Paraflavitalea devenefica: one gene and its partners. The main gene of each other region encodes a partner of the protein of the gene in region 4 in a complex. Links are inferred from orthologs where the notes say so. Each region holds a gene or a part of one and is shown on either strand. Other genes may lie near its edges.

What was found.
Region 1: the proteins of accD (region 4) and HB364_RS20860 are in contact, whole or in part, in a solved structure (PDB 8UXZ), measured with the Escherichia coli proteins. The link is inferred for Paraflavitalea devenefica from one-to-one orthologs.
Region 2: the proteins of accD (region 4) and accC are in contact, whole or in part, in a solved structure (PDB 8UXZ), measured with the Escherichia coli proteins. The link is inferred for Paraflavitalea devenefica from one-to-one orthologs.
Region 3: the proteins of accD (region 4) and accB are in contact, whole or in part, in a solved structure (PDB 8UXZ), measured with the Escherichia coli proteins. The link is inferred for Paraflavitalea devenefica from one-to-one orthologs.

What each region holds. Positions count from the first base shown.
Region 1 is NZ_JAARML010000003.1:619,347-623,042, forward strand. Bases 1-2,889 are described here. They hold HB364_RS20860 (acetyl-CoA carboxylase carboxyltransferase subunit alpha), read right to left. Parts: upstream 1,987-2,889; coding sequence 1,015-1,986; downstream 1-1,014. Other genes in these bases: dapA (4-hydroxy-tetrahydrodipicolinate synthase), read right to left, coding at 1-725; HB364_RS20865 (M56 family metallopeptidase), read right to left, coding at 2,152-2,889. In the rest of the region: more of HB364_RS20865, read right to left, coding at 2,890-3,624; HB364_RS20870 (BlaI/MecI/CopY family transcriptional regulator), read right to left, coding at 3,621-3,696. UniProt on the Escherichia coli protein: Component of the acetyl coenzyme A carboxylase (ACC) complex. First, biotin carboxylase catalyzes the carboxylation of biotin on its carrier protein (BCCP) and then the CO(2) group is transferred by the carboxyltransferase to acetyl-CoA to form malonyl-CoA.
Region 2 is NZ_JAARML010000001.1:1,946,882-1,950,622, reverse strand. What follows is about bases 808-3,741. They hold accC (acetyl-CoA carboxylase biotin carboxylase subunit), read right to left. Parts: upstream 2,977-3,741; coding sequence 1,639-2,976; downstream 808-1,638. Other genes in these bases: efp (elongation factor P), read right to left, coding at 3,741-3,741; accB (acetyl-CoA carboxylase biotin carboxyl carrier protein), read right to left, coding at 3,063-3,551; HB364_RS07990 (autotransporter outer membrane beta-barrel domain-containing protein), read left to right, coding at 808-1,568. In the rest of the region: more of HB364_RS07990, read left to right, coding at 1-807. UniProt on the Escherichia coli protein: This protein is a component of the acetyl coenzyme A carboxylase complex; first, biotin carboxylase catalyzes the carboxylation of the carrier protein and then the transcarboxylase transfers the carboxyl group to form malonyl-CoA.
Region 3 is NZ_JAARML010000001.1:1,945,150-1,948,815, reverse strand. The notes cover bases 1-2,859. They hold accB (acetyl-CoA carboxylase biotin carboxyl carrier protein), read right to left. Parts: upstream 1,745-2,859; coding sequence 1,256-1,744; downstream 1-1,255. Other genes in these bases: HB364_RS07970 (M56 family metallopeptidase), read right to left, coding at 2,723-2,859; efp (elongation factor P), read right to left, coding at 1,934-2,500; accC (acetyl-CoA carboxylase biotin carboxylase subunit), read right to left, coding at 1-1,169. Also shown: more of HB364_RS07970, read right to left, coding at 2,860-3,666. UniProt on the Escherichia coli protein: This protein is a component of the acetyl coenzyme A carboxylase complex; first, biotin carboxylase catalyzes the carboxylation of the carrier protein and then the transcarboxylase transfers the carboxyl group to form malonyl-CoA.
Region 4 is NZ_JAARML010000004.1:587,221-590,913, forward strand. What follows is about bases 454-3,339. They hold accD (acetyl-CoA carboxylase, carboxyltransferase subunit beta), read left to right. Parts: upstream 454-1,383; coding sequence 1,384-2,295; downstream 2,296-3,339. Other genes in these bases: HB364_RS23895 (succinate dehydrogenase cytochrome b subunit), read right to left, coding at 454-989; smpB (SsrA-binding protein SmpB), read left to right, coding at 2,395-2,832; HB364_RS23910 (hypothetical protein), read left to right, coding at 2,991-3,339. In the rest of the region: HB364_RS23890 (fumarate reductase/succinate dehydrogenase flavoprotein subunit), read right to left, coding at 1-223; more of HB364_RS23895, read right to left, coding at 285-453; more of HB364_RS23910, read left to right, coding at 3,340-3,693.

The DNA of each region.
Region 1 (3,696 bases), on a different replicon or contig from region 4:
AGTTGATCATTCAGTTTTTTAGCGTTCACCACATCTGCTTTCAGGCTATAGCGCACCATATCTGTGAAGGCTTTCGGGAATGCATTGGCGGCCACACTGATCACGCCATCCATACCAGTGGCTACCTGTGCAAAGGTCAATGCGTCATCACCGCTCACTACCAGGAAGTCGGCCGGGCGGTCGCGCAGGATAAGGCTGCATTGGGCCATATCGCCACTGGCTTCTTTGATACCGGCAATGTTCGCTACCTCGTTGGCCAGGCGCAGGGTAGTGGCGGCAGTCATATTACGGCCTGTTCTGCCGGGTACATTGTACAGCAGAATGGGTTTGGGAGAGGCGGCTGCCAGCATTTTATAATGCTGGTAAATACCTTCCTGTGAGGGCTTGTTATAATAAGGGCTGGCGCTCAGTACAGCCGCGGCCTTCTCAAGCGGGAAATATTGCAGGTCTTTCAGCAGTTCCTGTGTATCATTACCACCAATACCTACTACTACCGGCACACGGCCACCTACCTTTTCATACGTGTAGTCTATAATGTTTTTCTTCTCCTGCTTATTGAGGGTAGGGGTTTCGCCGGTAGTGCCCAGCGTCACTACATACTCAACGCCACCCTTGATGACAAAATCAATGAGTTTGCCTAATGCGTCGAAATCCACTGCTGAATCAGCTTTGAATGGGGTAACCAGTGCTACGCCTGTACCTGCTAACGTTTGCCTGAGCGACATGCTATTGTTGGTTTTATGATTGATGATCGAATAGGAAAAACACCGGCAACAAAAAAGCCCTCCTGTTACAGGAAGGCTTCAATATATTTCAGACATACAAAACTGTCCTTAACCTTCCCCGTACATGGAGTGTTTCTTGACTTGCTTTGTATGTTTCTTTATCAGTTGCATGATGAGGGCCAAAAATAATCAGCAAATATATTCCACCCAAATTTTTCTAAGTGAAACTGCCTGTATATCTATAAACAATGACTTTATATGTAAGTCAGACAGCAAAAAAGGGCAGCTTTTAGATCTCATCCCAGAAGCCCATCTTACCAAACTTCTCAATGCGCTTTTGGATGCGTTCCTCAGGCGTTAACTGGCTCAGTTCATTGATGGTATTGATCAGGTAAGGTTTCAGCAGGTTAGCGGCTTCTGCATAATCCCAGTGAGCGCCTCCAACAGGTTCCGGAATGATCTCATCAATCAGGCCAAACTGGTGCATATAATCCGGTGTAAGCTTCAACTGTTCGGCTGCTTTTTCTTTCTGGTCCCAGCTACGCCATAAAATGGAACTGCAGCTTTCGGGGGAAATAACCGTATACCAGGTATTTTCCAGCATAAACACACGGTCGCCCACACCGATACCCAGGGCGCCACCAGAGGCTCCTTCACCGATTACCACGCAGATCACAGGCACTTTAAGCCGCATCATTTCATAGATGTTGCGGGCAATGGCTTCCCCTTGTCCTCTTTCTTCTGCTTCCAGGCCGGGATAAGCGCCGGGCGTATCTATCAGGGTAATTACCGGCTTATTGAATTTCTCGGCCAGTTTCATCAGGCGCAGGGCCTTGCGGTATCCTTCGGGATTGGCCATACCAAAATTGCGTAACTGGCGGGCCTTTGTATTAATACCTTTTTGTTGTCCGATCACCATGACTGTTTTGCCATCCAGGGAGGCAAAACCGCCTACCATGGCTTTATCGTCCCGTACATTGCGGTCGCCATATAACTCCACAAAATCAGTCGTCAGCTTATCAATGTATTTGAGGGTATAGGGACGGTCGGGATGGCGGCTCAACTGTACTTTTTGCCAGGGGGTGAGGTTCTGGGTGATGGCCCTACGGGTTTCTATTACCCGTTCTTCCAGCTTCTTTATGGGGTCGCTCAGGTCAATCTTGCTTTTTTCAGCCTTTTGCTTCAGCCCTTCAATATCATCAAACAGTTCTTTAATGGGTCTTTCAAAATCCAGAAATTGGCGGTTTTTGTCTTGCGGCATAAACAGGAAATATAAAGCTGTAAAATTAAGGGTTGAGACCTTTTTTTACGAATGTTTCTTAATGGCGGCTAATGTATTGCCAAAAAGCCCGTCCATCAGGCAATGGAGCGGGCAAAGGGGCCGGGCGGCGGGGAATAAACTGTAAGATGTTGATAATGAATAGACTTATTTCTTTTTTGCACGAACTTTAAGATCCACCTTTTTAATCACGTATACCGACTCTTCTCCTTCTGTATACATACGATTATAACTTTCCTGGGTATAGAGGTCTACCTGCACATAGTGCTTGCCATAATTAACCGCATTTTTAGCGAGCCTGCTTTCGTAGTAGAGGGCAAAGTCTTCGGGCTTGTGGCTGGCCAGTTCGGCATTGCTGATGCGTTTACTATCAATCCATACTCCATACATGGCAGCATCGCCCCAGGATTGAAGCTGGGCGGTGGTGGGCGATTTGCGGACTGGTGGTTTGCTAAATATCACTGCTGGGAATTCCCTCCTTTGTTGGTCACTCATATCGGCATATATGGCCTTCAGCTTTTGTTTGTCTTCTTTGGAGTACCTATAGCTGATAACTTTGCCCTCGGGGGTAGCTCCTTTGTCAACGAGCTGTTTGAACTCATTCAATTGTTCCGCTGATGCGCCGGGTCCTGGTGGTAAAGTCTTTTCAAGCGAAAGAATTATTGGTTTTCTTTTGAGTGGAGTTGTATCCTGCGCTTCTCCTTCCGGAGCTACTTTCTCCGGCACTTTCTTTGCCGGCGCCTTTTTTTCCTGCGCATAGGTTCTTTCGCTGAATAAGACAACCGCTGCCAGGAATAATGGTAGTAAGGCCAGTTGCAGGCAAACAATTCGTTTGCTGTTGGGGGCTTTTGTCATCATGGTTAACCGTTTTTTGGTGATAAAATAATTGAAGCTGCTGGCGGGCGACACAGCGGGCTGTTGTTGTATTTTCTCCAATAACAAATGCTGGTAACTGCGAATGTCAGGATGTGTTTTGATAACGGTATCATCAGCCTGCAGTTCATGGTTGAGCTGAATGGACCTTTTATAAAATATCCAGGCAGGATTCAGCCAGCAAAAGACCAGCAGGAGTTCTATGAACAATACATCCCAGGAATGCTTTTGCCGTATATGCGATAATTCATGGGTAAGTAATACCGTACGGGTACCGGGATTGTTATAATCTGCCTGGCTGATAAAAATATAATGAAGAAAGCTATGGGCAGGAATATCATGATTGGTCAATACCAGCCTGGCTCCCTGGTAGGGCAGCACGTTATTACCGGCTATCGCTTGCCGGATGCGGTATAGGTTCAGCAGGAAACGGGTTAATAGAATGCCGGTGATCAGCACATACACGATCATGCCGGCCTGCAATAAGGATAACCCCTTTTCTGTTGTTACAGGCTGTGCCGGTGCGGTTTCTTCCAAAGTGATCACCAGGGGAAGGGGAATGTCTTCCGGTACGATGGAATCGGGTTTTACCTCAAAGGTGATGAAGGGCACCAGCAGGGAAAACAAGATGCTGAATAATAAATACCCCCTGTTGAATGCGTACATCTTTTCGCGCTGTAACAGGAACCTGTATACCAGCAGCAATAAAATGGAACATACCGTGGCTTTGATAATGTAGGTGATCATTTTTTCTTTTTTTCAATTTCCTGGTCAATGATCTTTCTTAATTCTTCCAGTTCCTTTGCCGTGAGTTTGGTG
Region 2 (3,741 bases), on a different replicon or contig from region 4:
ATGCCATTGAAGTGGTACTACCTAATAATAACACAGCCTCTCCCGGCTTTACCTGTACAGGGTCAGGTAATGCGCTTGTCATTCATGAGGGAGGCATTTTCAGGAATGCTTCAGGAGCCGGATCAGGTGCTCCCTTAAGCATGGCAGGCGCTGTATGGATAGGGAATGGCGGGCGTTATATTCACAATACACCAAGACCACATGTAAGTATAGTGGCAGCCCTTGCCACCGCTTCCGGTACAGAAACCGGCATATTTGAATTTGACATCAGCAATGGAAGTCCCCTGATAGCATTCCCAGGGAGAACATTTGGCACCCTTGTCTTATCAGCTACCGCTGCCGGTGGCGCTAAAACCTACAATGCCAACGGCGTGAACCATACACTTATCCGTGGTGATTTTATTATAGGGGAAGGAGTTAGTTTTAACCTTGACCTTGATGATACGGTTTTTATTAAAGGCAATTATGAGCAGCAGGGAGGTGTATTTAACCTGGGAAGCAGTGACAATACTGTAGTACAGATCAATAACCACTTTATTCAATCAGGCGGTGTCATCACAGAAGACGATAATGGCCTGCCTGTTATTGAACTAAACGGCAGCAACTCCCAGTCTGTTACCGCTTCGGGCAGCATCAGCAATAGCGTTACTTTCAAAGTCAATAATCCCGCAGGCGTTATGCTGCAAACGCCCCTTTCTTTACCTTATAAACTGGAACTTACACAAGGGAAGGTAACTACTTCCGTCATTAACCTGTTAACGCTGGAAGCTGGTTGTACTATCCAGGCAGATTCCCTATCGTCACTTAGCTTTATCAATGGCCCCTTGCAAAAAAGAGGTTTAGTGGCCGCTGGTCAATTCCTGTTCCCGGTAGGCAAAGGCAACAGCCTTCGCTGGTTATCGCTGACCAATGTTACCGGCAATTATACGGTGGAGTTTTTCAGAGATAATCCCAAACTGATGAGCAATGCCTACCCTGCCATTATACACCATATCTCTTCTATTGAACACTGGGGTATTACTGCCGATGCCCTGCCAGCCCCGCAGGCGCAGGTAAAGCTATCCTTCAACGATCCTAACAGTGGTGGCGTTACAGACCTTTCTGCGCTACGGGTGGTTCAATTAACAGGCGGCGCCTGGACCAATGCCGGCAATACCGGTTATATGGGAACGCCAGGCTCTAATGGATTTGTTACCAGCGACCCGATCAGTTCATTTGGCCCTTCCATCCAATACTTCACCCTCGCCAGCACATCCGCCACTTTAAATCCCTTGCTGTTACGTCAGCGACCGTACACAATTTCCGGCCATACTACTCCAACAGCGTTGTTAGCGCCCTCCCTTACCACCGGCTTTACAAAACTAGTTATTACAGCCAGGAAAGAAGAGCACCTGCACCTGGTGATCACAGGCAATACAGGCAGGGTAATGATGACAATCCCTGTTTACCTGCAGAAAGGTGGCAATGCCATACCACTGAATGTAGCTATGTTGCCGGCAGGCATTTACTCCATCATGATACCTGGTATGAAAGAAATGGGCTTTCCGGTAAGGTTGATCAAGCTATAAAGCAAGAGCGGTGACACTTTTTGAAAAGGTATCACCGCTCTTGTTGGTTCTATTGATCAGTTACCTCTGATTATAATAGTTTAAAGGAATCCAGGAACTTGGTATTGAAGTTTCCTTTGCAGAAGTCTTCGTTCTTCATTAACTGAAGGTGGAAAGGAATGGTCGTTTTTACGCCTTCAATGACGTATTCGTTCAGTGCACGACTCATGGTATTGATGGCCTCCTCCCTGGTACGGGCTACAGCAATGATCTTGGCAATCATGGAATCGTAGTAAGGAGGTATCACATATCCTGCATACACATGTGAATCTATACGGATGCCATGCCCGCCCGGCTGGTTCAGCACGGTGATCTTTCCGGGACTTGGCCTGAAATCATTGTAAGGGTCTTCCGCATTGATACGGCATTCGATGGCATGCATTTGTGGTTCATAGTTCAGTCCGCTGATCGCTTCGCCGGAGGCTATTTTGATCTGCTCTTTGATGAGGTCAAAATTGGTTACCTCTTCTGTTACGCAATGTTCTACCTGGATACGTGTATTCATTTCCATGAAGTAGAAGTTGCGGTGCTTATCTACCAGGAACTCGATAGTGCCTACACTTTCATATCCGATGGCCGAAGCAGCTTTGATAGCAGCCTCACCCATACGCTGGCGCAGCTCAGGCGTCATGAAAGGGGAAGGCGACTCCTCCACCAGTTTCTGGTGACGACGCTGTATAGAGCAGTCCCTTTCGCTCAGGTGGCACACTTTACCGTAACGGTCGCCAGCTACCTGTATCTCGATGTGGCGGGGCTCCTCCACAAACTTCTCCATGTAAATACCGTCATTCTTGAAGGCGGCGCCGGCTTCGGCTTTGGCCGTATTGTAAGCCCGCTCTATTTCTTCTTCATTCCATACTACCCGCATGCCTTTACCACCACCGCCGGCAGTAGCTTTCAGGATGATGGGGTATCCTATTTCTTTGGCCAGGCTTTTGGCCTCATCCAGGCTTTCCAGTAATCCTTCACCGCCCGGCACTACCGGTACACCGGCTTTGATCATTGTTTCCTTGGCAGTGATCTTATCGCCCATAGAACGGATCTGCTCGGGTGTGGGGCCAATGAATTTAATATTATGTTCGCCGCAGATCTCTGCAAAGCGGGCATTTTCTGCCAGAAAACCATAACCCGGATGGATACCATCGGCATTGGTGATCTCGGCAGCAGCCATAATATGGGGAATGTTGAGGTAGGAATCGGAACTGGCTGCACGGCCAATGCAAACGGCTTCGTCTGCAAATTTTACGTGCAGGCTATCTTTATCAGCCGTGGAGTATACCGCCACTGTTTTGATACCCATCTCCCGACAGGTACGGATCACCCGCAGGGCAATCTCTCCACGATTGGCAATTAATATCTTTTTGAACATTGAGTTAATTTGAAATTAAGTATGGCATAACCTGAATTTGAAAATGGCATTCCATTTTCAAATTTTCAAATTGCCACATTCTCATATTAATTAGGTTCTACCAGAAATAACGGCTGATCGTACTCTACAGGCGAAGCATCTTCCACCAGCACTTTTACAATACGGCCTTTTACTTCGCTTTCAATTTCGTTGAAGAGTTTCATGGCTTCTATGATACATACCACTTTACCCGGTAATACTTCATCGCCCGGTTCTACAAAAACAGGCTTACCCGGAGACGGGCTGCGGTAGAAGGTACCGATCATGGGGCTTTTTATGGTTACCAGGTTATCAGCAGCAGGTTCCGCTGCCTTTGGTTTATCTGCAGCAGATTGTACAGCAGGAGAGGAGGCTACCTGAGATTGGGCAACCGCCGGCATACTTATAGGCGCGTGTACAGGGGCAGCAATTACGTGTTGAGCAGGTTCTTCTTTTTGTTTGATGGTTAATTTGAATCCCTTTTCTTCTATGGTCACTTCACCGATGTTGGACTTGTTGATCATTTTGATCAACTCCTGAATTTGTTTAAAATCCATCTGTTTAATTGTTTATGTTGACGGTTAGTTCGGGCAAAACAGGCGGCTAAGATAAGGATTACACATTAAATATACCCAAAACCCCCTTTTAAATGCTAATATCCAATGGAATAAAAAAATGGACAACAGAAACGAAACGTTCCGTTATCCATTTTATATATTTTACAAGGACCAGGCAGTAGCCATCGCC
Region 3 (3,666 bases), on a different replicon or contig from region 4:
ACAGCAATGATCTTGGCAATCATGGAATCGTAGTAAGGAGGTATCACATATCCTGCATACACATGTGAATCTATACGGATGCCATGCCCGCCCGGCTGGTTCAGCACGGTGATCTTTCCGGGACTTGGCCTGAAATCATTGTAAGGGTCTTCCGCATTGATACGGCATTCGATGGCATGCATTTGTGGTTCATAGTTCAGTCCGCTGATCGCTTCGCCGGAGGCTATTTTGATCTGCTCTTTGATGAGGTCAAAATTGGTTACCTCTTCTGTTACGCAATGTTCTACCTGGATACGTGTATTCATTTCCATGAAGTAGAAGTTGCGGTGCTTATCTACCAGGAACTCGATAGTGCCTACACTTTCATATCCGATGGCCGAAGCAGCTTTGATAGCAGCCTCACCCATACGCTGGCGCAGCTCAGGCGTCATGAAAGGGGAAGGCGACTCCTCCACCAGTTTCTGGTGACGACGCTGTATAGAGCAGTCCCTTTCGCTCAGGTGGCACACTTTACCGTAACGGTCGCCAGCTACCTGTATCTCGATGTGGCGGGGCTCCTCCACAAACTTCTCCATGTAAATACCGTCATTCTTGAAGGCGGCGCCGGCTTCGGCTTTGGCCGTATTGTAAGCCCGCTCTATTTCTTCTTCATTCCATACTACCCGCATGCCTTTACCACCACCGCCGGCAGTAGCTTTCAGGATGATGGGGTATCCTATTTCTTTGGCCAGGCTTTTGGCCTCATCCAGGCTTTCCAGTAATCCTTCACCGCCCGGCACTACCGGTACACCGGCTTTGATCATTGTTTCCTTGGCAGTGATCTTATCGCCCATAGAACGGATCTGCTCGGGTGTGGGGCCAATGAATTTAATATTATGTTCGCCGCAGATCTCTGCAAAGCGGGCATTTTCTGCCAGAAAACCATAACCCGGATGGATACCATCGGCATTGGTGATCTCGGCAGCAGCCATAATATGGGGAATGTTGAGGTAGGAATCGGAACTGGCTGCACGGCCAATGCAAACGGCTTCGTCTGCAAATTTTACGTGCAGGCTATCTTTATCAGCCGTGGAGTATACCGCCACTGTTTTGATACCCATCTCCCGACAGGTACGGATCACCCGCAGGGCAATCTCTCCACGATTGGCAATTAATATCTTTTTGAACATTGAGTTAATTTGAAATTAAGTATGGCATAACCTGAATTTGAAAATGGCATTCCATTTTCAAATTTTCAAATTGCCACATTCTCATATTAATTAGGTTCTACCAGAAATAACGGCTGATCGTACTCTACAGGCGAAGCATCTTCCACCAGCACTTTTACAATACGGCCTTTTACTTCGCTTTCAATTTCGTTGAAGAGTTTCATGGCTTCTATGATACATACCACTTTACCCGGTAATACTTCATCGCCCGGTTCTACAAAAACAGGCTTACCCGGAGACGGGCTGCGGTAGAAGGTACCGATCATGGGGCTTTTTATGGTTACCAGGTTATCAGCAGCAGGTTCCGCTGCCTTTGGTTTATCTGCAGCAGATTGTACAGCAGGAGAGGAGGCTACCTGAGATTGGGCAACCGCCGGCATACTTATAGGCGCGTGTACAGGGGCAGCAATTACGTGTTGAGCAGGTTCTTCTTTTTGTTTGATGGTTAATTTGAATCCCTTTTCTTCTATGGTCACTTCACCGATGTTGGACTTGTTGATCATTTTGATCAACTCCTGAATTTGTTTAAAATCCATCTGTTTAATTGTTTATGTTGACGGTTAGTTCGGGCAAAACAGGCGGCTAAGATAAGGATTACACATTAAATATACCCAAAACCCCCTTTTAAATGCTAATATCCAATGGAATAAAAAAATGGACAACAGAAACGAAACGTTCCGTTATCCATTTTATATATTTTACAAGGACCAGGCAGTAGCCATCGCCTATTCCTTTACGCGTTCTACATATTCCCCGGTCTTGGTGTTAACCCGGATCAGTTCTCCCTCATTCACGAACAGGGGTACGTTGACTGTAGCGCCGGTCTCTACGGTGGCAGGCTTCAGCGTACGGGTAGCCGTATCGCCTTTCACGCCGGGCTCGGAGTAAGTTACTTTCAATACGATCTTATCGGGCAATTCCACGCTCATGGGTTGCTCGGTCTCTGTATTGATCAGCATGGACACTTCCTGGCCGTCTTTCAGGAACTGCGGAGCATCAATCAATTCTTCGCTCAGCGCAATCTGCTCAAAAGTCTCGGTTTCCATGAAGTTATAACCACTGTCATCTTTGTACAGGAACTGATAATCTTTGCGCTCCACACGTACCGGGTGAATGCTATCGCCTGAGTTCCAGGTCTTTTCAATGCTGCGTTTATTGTCTACACCTTTTAATTTAGCCCAGACTTTAGCGGCCGCACGGGCAGTTTTGTTCTCTCCGAAATCTACGATGGAGTATAAACTGCCGTCCAGTTTGATGATCATGCCACGGCTGATATCTGAAGTAGTTGCCATAAAAAAGCTGATGTTTTTTCGATTACAAATTTACTACGCCTTCCCACAGGCCTCCGACCGGGGGAGCGGGGCAGCAAAACTACGGCAAAATTGTCAGCGGGCAAAAGGGAAGTAATTGATCAAAACAGGGGGCCGAAGCAGCCGCCGGCAGCCAGATCACCCAATAAAAATGCCGGCCTGAAAACAGAACCGGCACTTAAAAGGTTACGGGCGGCAGCCTCGTTAAAAAGGTTCATTTGATTCCTGCCTGGCGTCGATCTTTAATAGGAGTTTATCTGCCTGGGTGGGCGTTCCGGCAGGTATAGGCGCTGCGGTGATCTTGTTATCCCTCTTTTTGGTGGTGATCTTAATCACTCCGTATTTTGCTTTTGGTCCATATTGTTTTACATCCTCCGCGTTTTTTAATACATCCATCCTTTCAATATTTTCCGGTTTCAGTTCATGCAGGCGCACGCTGTCGTATATTTCCCCATCCACTACAAGGACCCCCAGAAATGGTCCGGAACATAGTTGAATATCTTTATTGTCCTTATTGGTATCTATTTTTAAGGTAATGATCTGGGGAGGGATGGTATCTTTTACCGGCGGCAATACAGGCTGTGGAGCAGGTGTTCCTTTTTTGGTAGTGATCAATATGACCCCGTCAGTCCCTTTTTCACCATACAGTGTTATTGCCGATTTCCCTTTCAGCACATCAACACGTTCTATATCGCCGGGGGCCAGGTTGTTTACAACATCCCCGCCTTTGGGTTGCTCAACTCCATCAATGAAATAAAGCACATTCGCCGGGAGCAACGCCCTGTAAGGATTACCGGGCCCATTCAGGCTGGCATCAATAAAATACCTGGCAGAATCGTACCTGGCAGTAATGATCACGGTACGCGCCGGATCTGCCTGAACATGTTCCACTTTTCCTTTGCGCGGTACCGTATCTGTAACCAGCGGCGTGGGCGCTTTCATATCTTCAGCCACCATGGTAATCGTTGTTGCCGGCATTATGGCTGCCAGGGCTTTATGATTAATAGCAGCATTCCTGAAAGCCAGCAACAGGATAGTCACCAGCGGCAGTACAAACAGGAATTTGATCAGGTGTATTTTGGCGCTGCGCATTTTATTCATCATGGCAATTCTTTTTTTAAGGGAAGAGAAATTGAACTGGCTGGCAA
Region 4 (3,693 bases):
CGGCAATGGAGTGCGCCCGGCGGGGGGAATCCTGGAAACAGAATGTTTTCACCTTATAACCCAGCTCTCCGAGAGCTGCTGCTGCTGAAGCGCCCGCCAATCCGGTACCAATGATAATGATCTCAAGGCTGCGCTTATTGGCCGGGTTTACCAGCTTACAATGGCCTTTATAATCTGTCCACTTGAGCTCTAAAGGACCGGCTGGGATTTTTGAATTCAACATATAACCAGTTTATGGTTTTAAATGTATCCGGAGCAGAACTCCGGAGTAATTTTTTGTTTGCTTAGTTCTGTAAACCTATCCACTGAAAATGCATGCTGATGGGCATGAGGGCAAATACCAATGGTATCAGGATGGAAAATCCAAGGCCAACACCATGAAGCAGGGCCAGGTAACGCTTGTTGTATACACCCAGTGTCCTGAAAGCACTCTGGAAGCCATGTGCCAGGTGATAGGCCAGGGAAATACATCCCAATACATACAAAATAACATACAAAGGGTTCTCAAATGTCAGCATCATTCTGCCAAACATATCATGGTGCTCAGGATTATAAGAAGCTTCGGGCAAACCCGTAATACGGGAAGGCACCCAGAATTGAGAGATGTGCATAATGAGGAACAGCAATAACAAGGTGCCGAGCAAAGCCATGGAACGGCTATACCATTTGCTGCCTTTGTTGCCCATCGTCTTTTGATACCCTACCCCACGGCGACTGCGATTTTGTACCTCTACTAAATATCCCTGTACTATATGTAGGATGATAAACGCAAACAGACCAATTTCCGCAGCACGGATCACCCAGCTTGAGCCCATAAAGTGAGCTGCCCGGTTAAACATTTCTCCATCATCTGTAGGGTCGAACAGGTCGGCAAATATGCAGGCATTGATCCCCGCATGCACAACCAGGAATAGGATCAGAAAAATACCCGTTAAGCTCATTACCAGTTTCTTACCAATGGAGGACGTAAAGAGGGCAGACCATTTCATCTATTAGTATTTATTTCCTTTTAGCCAGATGGAACTGCGTTTCATCTGTTAATATTATTTAGTTGTCTGGCGAAGTCTCAGGATGCGATAAGGCTTCATCATGAGGCATATTGATCTATTTGACTGCAATTCGACCGCAAAAATAACGCAGCAAGGTGAAATATCATATTTCGGTAAAAAATTTCCTGATATTATATAAATCATGGCAATCATTTCGTTATGTCGGGTGGCGTTTACACATTTTATGATGTATATAATTTTTTCTACTGCAATAATGACACATTAACCAATGGGTAACAATAAGCTGTTCATTGCCGGTTTCCGCTTCACTTTTCCCCTGTACTTCTTGCACTTATTGTAAAATTGTTATCTTAGCCCCCTTAAAATTGACCTAATGAAGCAAGAAGAGGATTTTGAGGCCAATCTGGCAGGAGAAGAAGGGCAAAGTGAAGAGACAAAGAGCAGTTGGTTCAAAAGGATCAAGAAGGGAATTCTGACCAGTACCGCCGAAAAAAAAGAAACACCTGAAGGGCTCTGGAGTAAATGCCCGGAATGCGGGTATATATGTACCGTCACCGAGCTCCGGGAAAATATATTCGTTTGTCCCAAATGCAGTTACCACCACCGTATTGGCAGCTCCGAATACTTCGATGTCATTTTCGATGAAGACCAGTATGAGATCCTGTTTGAAAATATCCGCTCCAAAGACTTCCTGCACTTTACCGATCTGAAGTCATACGATAAACGCCTGCAGGAAACCTGGGCCAAGACCGATATTACCGATTCTATCCGCGTGGGCAAAGGCAAAGTGAAGTCGCTGGACCTGGTGATAGGCTGTATGGATTTTGAATTCATTGGCGGTTCGCTGGGCAGTGTAATGGGAGAACGGATCTCCCAGGCGGCAGACCTGTGCCTGAAACATCATATTCCACTAATGATTATCTGTAAATCGGGTGGCGCCCGTATGATGGAGAGTGCTTTCTCCCTGATGCAACTGGCCAAGGTATCGGGCAAGCTGTCGCAACTTACCGATGCCGGTATTCCTTATATCTCTTTACTGACCGATCCCTCTTTCGGAGGTATTTCGGCATCCTTTGGTATGCTGGGCGACCTGAATATTGCGGAGCCTGGTGCCCTCATCGGCTTTGCCGGCCCCCGTGTAATCAAGGAAACGATCAAGAAAGACCTGCCCGAAGGCTTCCAGCGCAGTGAATTCCTGCTGGAACATGGCTTCCTCGATTTCATCGTACATCGTAAGGAGCTAAGGGATAAACTGGCTACTGTACTTTCATTGTTTAAAAATTAGAAAAGAATATAGAATTCAGAATCCAGCATCCAGAATGCTGCTGTTCAGGCTTTCCTATTCTGGATGCTGAATTCTGGCTCCTGAATTCTTGTTTTCCCCATGTCAGAAATTCGCAATAAATCGGCCTATCATGAGTATTTCATCGAAGACAAGTACGATGCAGGACTTGTATTGATGGGTACAGAGGTGAAGTCATTACGGGAAGGCCGGGCCAGCTTCAACGACAGCTACTGTTATTTTCAGAAAGGTGAAATGTGGATCAAAAGTCTGCATATAGCCGAATATTCCCATGGAATAGGCAACAACCACAACCCCGTACGGGAAAGGAAATTATTATTACAGAAGAAGGAATTACGCAAGATCGAGGCAAAAGTAAAAGAGAAAGGATATACCATTGTTCCCCTTCGCATCTTCTTTAATGAGGGAGGATTGGCCAAGATGGAAATAGGCCTGGGCAAGGGTAAAAAACTGTATGATAAGCGGGAAACCATTAAACAGCGGGATACCGACCGTGAAATGAAACGGCACCTGAAGTAGGAAGCCGGACGTCTGAAGTCCGATACTTTATTGTCAGCACGTTTTACTTCCCGCAACAACCTTTTGACGTAAGCCCCCTTCTTCCACCAGCTTCAAACTTCAGGCCTCCGGCTTCAGCCCTCCGTTTCTGGCTTGATTTTTTCTCCTTAATTTCACGTATGCTGAAAAACACACTCCTCCTGTTATCACTTTTGGCTGCCCATGGCTTGGGTGCACAAACAGTTACCGGCTCCTGGTTTGGCAGGGCCGATGTAGTGGCGCAGGGCAATCAAAATAATTACCTCACAGAATTCATCCTTAAACAAAAAGGCAATGAGGTAGAAGGTATTTTCGGTTATTATTTCAAGGACAGCTACCAAAGCTTTTTTATACGCGGCACTTATAATAAAAGCACGCGGGCCGTGCATATTCCCAACCTGGCCATGTTTCATTACAGTTCCAATACACGTAATGGAGTGGAGTGCCCCATGAACTTTTCCGGTACACTGATGGTAAGCCAGGCGCAAAGCTCTTTGAAGGGCTCTTTCATAACAGAGCCCAGGTACAAGTATACCTGCCCGGAAATACGCGTAAATTTTACGTTGGACAATGAAGCGCCTCAGACGGATGTAGCCTTGGGCAATACCACCCCGGGCCGGAAGTTCTGGAAGCCCCAGCAGGAAGATGTGATCGTTTCCAACACGCCCGAAAACAAACCCGTAACCGCTACAGCCGTACTCACGCCCGACTCCCTGGTATTAAAACCAACTACCATAGAAGAAACGGCCAGCAATAGCCTGCTGGCAAAATTTGAAAGCAGGAAAAACATTTATAGCCAGGAGCTGGAGATAGAAGGTGATTCCATACGGGTGAGCTTTTACG